2 regions of the Clostridium sp. CTA-17 genome follow, and region 1 is predicted to be linked to the other one. Evidence: riboswitches for the same ligand, from Rfam matches in the RefSeq annotation. Region 1 holds a riboswitch; the other holds the start of a gene.

The links. Region 1 has a riboswitch for thiamine pyrophosphate ahead of thiS (sulfur carrier protein ThiS). Riboswitches for the same ligand answer to the same signal wherever they lie in the genome.
Region 2: it holds a riboswitch for thiamine pyrophosphate, as region 1 does, so the genes downstream of both, thiC (phosphomethylpyrimidine synthase ThiC) here and thiS (sulfur carrier protein ThiS) in region 1, are expected to answer to the same signal.

The regions. Positions count from the first base shown of each region.
Region 1 covers NZ_BAAABF010000002.1:23,161-26,369, reverse strand. The annotation lists gene ACYUCG_RS04455 (thiazole synthase) at 1-742, opposite strand, end outside; gene thiF (sulfur carrier protein ThiS adenylyltransferase ThiF) at 866-1,675, opposite strand; gene thiS (sulfur carrier protein ThiS) at 1,751-1,945, opposite strand; TPP riboswitch at 2,069-2,172, opposite strand; gene ACYUCG_RS04440 (MFS transporter) at 2,219-3,209, opposite strand, start outside.
Region 2 covers NZ_BAAABF010000001.1:113,559-116,767, forward strand. The annotation lists gene ACYUCG_RS00490 (hypothetical protein) at 149-454, shown strand; gene ACYUCG_RS00495 (dUTP diphosphatase) at 701-1,351, shown strand; TPP riboswitch at 1,602-1,702, shown strand; gene thiC (phosphomethylpyrimidine synthase ThiC) at 1,852-3,162, shown strand.

The DNA of each region.
Region 1 (3,209 bases):
GAGATGAAGCATTTCCAAACTTTGATTCTCTTCCCATTTTAGCTTCATAAGCTAATCTGCCACCTTCTACTGCCATTTTAAAAGCTCTAGCCATATTTATAGGATCTTCTGAGGATGCTATGGCAGTATTAACTAAACAAGCTGCCGCTCCCATTTCCATGGCTTCCATAGCCTGTGATGGCTTTCCTATACCTGCATCAACTATAATAGGAATATCTAATTCATCTATCATTATTTGAATCAATTCTTTAGTCTTTAACCCTCTATTGCTTCCTATAGGTGCACCAAGTGGCATTACAGCTGCCGCTCCAGCTTCTATTAATCTTCTTCCTGCATAAAGATCTGGACACATATAAGGAAGGACAATAAAGCCTTCATCAGCTAATACCTTAGTTGCCTTTATGGTTTCTTCATTATCTGGAAGCAAATACTTAGAATCTGATATAACTTCTATCTTTATCCAGTTTCCACATCCCATAGCTCTTGCTATCCTTGCTATTCTAATAGCCTCCTCTGCATTAGTTGCCCCAGAAGTATTAGGAAGTAGTATTACATCCTTAGGTATATTTTGAAGAATATCCTCTTCCTTATTATCTAAATCTACCCTTCTTAAAGCTAAAGTTATAACTTGAGAGCCACTTCCCTCTAAAACATCCTTTATTATTTCATTTGAAGGATATTTACCACTTCCAACAAAAAGTCTATTTTTTATTTCTACTCCACCTATTATTAACTTGTCCATAAAAAACTCCCCTTTTCTACTCACTACTCTTCTTATTTCTTCATATTTTAGACTAGTATTTTATTTTTTATATATAAACTCTGTCTAAAAAGCAATTAAAATTCACTCTATTTTTACTATTATTTATTTTTGAAATTCTATTTTATTAACAGCTATATCTATAACTAAATTAGCCATGTGATTTGCACATATAGCCACTCTAGGAGCCATTAATCCACAGCCTTCCCTAGCTTCATTTACTAAATCTCCACAAATATAAAACTTATCTGTTATTTGCTTTGTTTTTATTAAATTTGAATCATAAAAGCCAGCCATTCCTGAAGAGGAAATCAAAAATTTGTCCTTCATATTACTTAAAACATAATTAGCTAATAAGGCTTTGTAATCTGGATTATCAAAAGCTTCTATTATTATGTCAGCTCCTTGTAAAATACCCATATTATCTTCAGAAAGCTTAAGATTTAAAGCTTCTATTTTTATAAAAGGATTTATTCTAATTAAGTTTCTTTTTAAAGCAGTTACTTTAAATTCTCCAATATCCTCAATATAATACTGTTGCCTATTTAAATTAGAAGGTTCTACTATATCAAAGTCTACTAAACTTATACTTCCAACCCCTATTCTTCCTAAGGAAATAGCAATATTAGATCCAAGGCCTCCACATCCAGCTATTAAAACCTTAATTCTTTTTAGTTTTTCATGAATACCTGGTGTATGCCTAGATACCATTAGTTCTTCTAACTCCTCTTTATTAGGCATAATTCCCTTTTTTATAAAGACAACCCTATCTCCATCATTAAGCTCCTTATCTTCTACAAGTGGAAATCCATTTAAAACTATAACATGAGAATCAGGAAATTCTTCATTTTTTAAAGAATACACTGTGCAATTTTCTTTTACCTCTCTCCACTTTTCATTAATCTTTATATTCATAAAGGCTCCTCTTATCTTTTTTCTCTTTTATTTTCAATGACCTTTTATTGTTTAGACTTCTTAAATCATTCTTAATCATCCTCCACCAACAAAGGCAATAATCTCAATTACATCTTCATGATTAAGTAATATTTCATTATAATTACAGGAATTAACTATCTCTTTGTTTAGTTCTACAACAACCCTGTTACTATTTACATTTAAACTTTCTAGTAAATCATAAACTGTATTAAGTTCACCCTTTTCTAACTTCTTACCATTAACAATCATCTTTTCACCTCTTTCCCAATAACTATCGCTTTTATACCAACAAAAAAGGTTTAGCAATATTGCTAAACCTTTAAAAATATATTCTCTAATTAATCATAATAATATTTTCTAATATGAAAAATCACAACTTAAAATATACTTCCCTACGTTGGTATTAACCAAATCAGGTTATTAGAGTTAGGATTAAAAATCCCTCTCAGCCTTTTACAGCACCCCTAGCAATATCTTAAAATTATTTATTTTTATTTATCATAACTCAAAAAACATTTTTTATCAATTAGTTTTTTCCTTATTTTCTAATCTTCTATTTTTCATTGTTATTAAATTATTATTTAACATAGCTGTTAATATTAATCCTATTAAAGCTATAATAGCACATGTTAAAAACAATTTAGTATATCCAGTATTCATTGTTTGTTGGAATGCAGTTTCTATTGCATTTTTAGCTCCATCTAAACTTTGCATATATGATTTTTCAATCATGTCAATGTTCATATGAGGATTATTAGCAAACTTGTCTCCTAAAGTTGCAAATTGTGATTGTACCATTCCTTTTATAAGACTAAATATATTCGTAACACTAGCATTTCCCATTGAATTAGCAAAGCTTGAAGCTCCACCACTGTTTGACATTATATTAGACATTCCATCCACATGTGGCATAACTTTTTGTAATGCTTCTGGTACTCTTCTACCAGCATCTGATATAAAGTTAATAAGAATATTGGGTGAAACTGCAATACCTATAGATTTAACTAATGATACTGCTGATTGTCCAACTGTAGCCTCATTATCCGGTACTAAGCTAAGCATTAAATAGTTTATTGGTGTTCCCATAGAGAAGCCTAACCCAAATCCCATAATAGCTAGTCCTATTACTAAATTAACCATACCTGGGTGTTTAGTTGTTACATATCCTTGATAAAGGTTACCTATTATAACTAAACACATACCTATTAATAATACTTTTTTAACCCCTATTTTATCAATAAATTTTCCACCTAAAGGTGCTGCTATACCTACAAATATTGCAAATATTGTAACTATATATCCACCACTCCCCATTGGAGTTCTTAATATATTTTCACTAAATTGAGGAATAAATACTGTTGCCATTAATCCACACCCTACAACAAAGCTTAATATTAAAGTTATAGCTATTTCCTTATTAGTAAAGTAAGATAAGTTTATTACTGGATCTTCGGCTTTTCTTTCTACCCAAACTAATACTGGAATTGATATTATAAATATTAAAAGATATGGC
Region 2 (3,209 bases), on a different contig from region 1:
TATACTAAAAATAAAGAAGAGTATTATCTCTATAGATTGGGTGGATTTAAAGTCTAAATGATATATTAATTTTAATTGTAAAGTTCACTTACTATTCTTTAAAATGGTATAATATAGCTATTAAGGATGAATTGAAAGGGAAGAAACTATGGATAGAATGCTTTTATTACAAAATATATTGGAAGCATTAGTGTTTGTTGTATCAACAATTCTATTTGCTATTGTATATGGATTAATTGATAAAAAAATAAGATTAACTGATAAAATATTTGGAGCTTTTAAGATCAATCCTAAGTGGGAATGGATTATCCACATAGTTATAGCTTTAATTTTAATTGTGTTAGTTCATTATTTTGGAGTTTATATATTTAAGATATGGAACTTAGTAACTGTATTTATAACAGGTGCTATTGCTGGAATTTGTATATATAACATGAATAGAAATAATTTTTAAAAATTATTTTAAATAAGTAAAAAGTAACAGGTTAGATTGATTAAACCTGTTATTTTTTTATAAAGAATTAAGTTTTTCTATAAAAAAATTCTTAATAAAAGTAATAAGTTGTAAATGTAAGAATAAAGAAAATATATTAACAAAATGTTAATAATACAACTTTCAATTAAGAATATGGATGATTTACACATTTGTTAATAAGGGAAATTTAAAATATAATTTTTACTAAAGATGGAGGTGAGTTTTATGGCTGGAGAACAAAGAGTAAGAGATGTATATATTCAATATGATAAAAATGGAGAAACACCTAAATATGAAACACCATTAGCCGCAGGAGCAGACCTTTTTGCAACAGAGGATATGGTTATAAGACCCTTTGAAAAGGTTGCAATTCCACTAGGGTTAAAATTTGCAATTCCTGATAATATGGAGCTTCAAATTAGGGCCAGAAGTGGACTTTCTTTAAGAACAAACTTAAAAATTTCAAACTCAATAGGAACTATTGATGCTGATTCAGTTAGTGATATATCAGTAATTTTAGAAAATAATTATAATATAGCCAATCTTCCTTATGAGATAGCTAATGATATAAGTATATTAGATGATTTAAAAAATAATTATACTGAAGTAAGATTAAGCGACTATTTAGAATCTAAAGGACATGATGTAAGTTCTTATGAGGATGAAGGGAAAAAAGCTTATAAAAAATTATTAAAAACATATATTTATTTAGATAAGAATGGAAATCCATATGGAACTATATACATAAAAAAAGGAAATAGAATTGCTCAGATGGTTTTAGCAAAATATTATAAAGCTAATTTTATAGAAACAGATGACGTTTCTAAACTTAAAAGTGTAAATAGAGGCGGTGGATTTGGTCATACAGGCTTTTAAAATTCCATTGTTTTGTAGAGAAAACTTAAATTATAATATATAAATCGGAATAGTTAGGAAAGTTTTAGAATGAGATAGGAACTTATTCTAAAGCTTTTTTAATTTCTACTTATATTTTACTTGGTTTTAATTTAGTATATTTTTTATACTTAGCTTAAATAATTATTAAGTATATTATTACTTATTTTTATAAATTTACTTGAAATTGAAAAAAATTGATAGTATAATTTAGAAAAAGTGAATATTTAATCGTAAGTGCTAGGGGTGCATTTTATATGCTGAGAGGATAATATCTAACCCTTAAAACCTGATGTAGTTAGTACTACCGTAGGGAAGCATAAACTGTTGTTTATTTATATTTATGCTTTAAAAAGTTATAAATGTATCTATATAAGTGTTTATTAAGCTTGCCTTAGGGCAAGCTTTTATTTTTTATAAAAAAATAGGATCCTATATTAATTTAACTGCGCAGTTAAAAAATTAAAATAAGGAGAACTAATATGAATTATACAACTCAAATGGATGCTGCTAAAAAAGGAATAATAACAAAGGAAATGCAAGTAGTTTCAGAAAAAGAAGGAATTAATATTGAAACTTTAATGAATTTAATGGCTGAAGGAAAAATTGTAATACCAGCTAACAAAAATCATAAGAGTATAAGTGCAGAGGGTGTTGGACAAGGGTTAAGAACTAAAATAAATGTTAACCTAGGAATTTCAAAGGATTGTGCCAATATAGAATTAGAGTTAGAAAAAGTTAAAAAGGCAATAGATATGAATGCAGAATCTATAATGGATTTAAGTAATTATGGTAAAACTTATGATTTTAGAAAAAGACTTGTAGAAGTTTCTACGGCTATGATAGGAACTGTACCAATGTATGATGTAGTAGGTTTCTATGATAAAGAGCTTAAAGATATAACTGTTGATGAATTTTTTGAAGTTGTAGAAAAACATGCAAAGGATGGAGTTGACTTTGTTACTATACATGCTGGATTAAATAGAGAAACAATTGAAACTTTTAGAAGAAATAAAAGACTTACTAATATAGTTTCTAGAGGAGGATCTCTTCTTTTTGCATGGATGGAATTAAATAATAGAGAAAATCCTTTTTATGAATATTTTGATAGATTATTAGATATATGTGAAAAGTATGATTTAACTTTAAGTTTAGGGGATGCTTGTAGACCAGGTTCAATAGCTGATGCAACTGATGCTGTACAAATCAAAGAATTAATTACTCTTGGAGAACTAACAAAAAGAGCTTGGGAAAGAAATGTACAAGTAATAATAGAGGGACCAGGTCATATGGCAATAAATGAAATTGAAGCTAATGTTTTATTAGAGAAAAAATTATGCCATGGAGCACCATTTTATGTTTTAGGACCAATAGTAACTGATATTGCACCAGGATATGATCATATAACAAGTGCTATAGGAGGGGCTATGGCGGCTTCTTATGGAGCAGATTTTCTTTGTTATGTAACACCAGCAGAACATTTAAGACTTCCTAATTTAGATGATGTAAGGGAGGGAATAGTTGCCACAAAGATAGCGGCTCATGCAGCTGATATAGCAAAAGGAATTTCAGGAGCAAGAGACATAGATAATAAAATGAGTGATGCTAGGAAAAGACTAGATTGGGACGAGATGTTTTCTTTAGCAATAGATAGTGAAAAGGCCATTAGATATAGAAAAGAATCTACTCCTGAACATAAAGATAGTTGTACAATGTGTGGAAAAATGTGTTCTATAAGAAATATGAATAAGATTCTAGAAGGAAAGGATATAAATCTTTTAAGAGAAGACTAAAAATATTGGAGATATATTAAAAAATATTATTCGAGACTTTTAATATA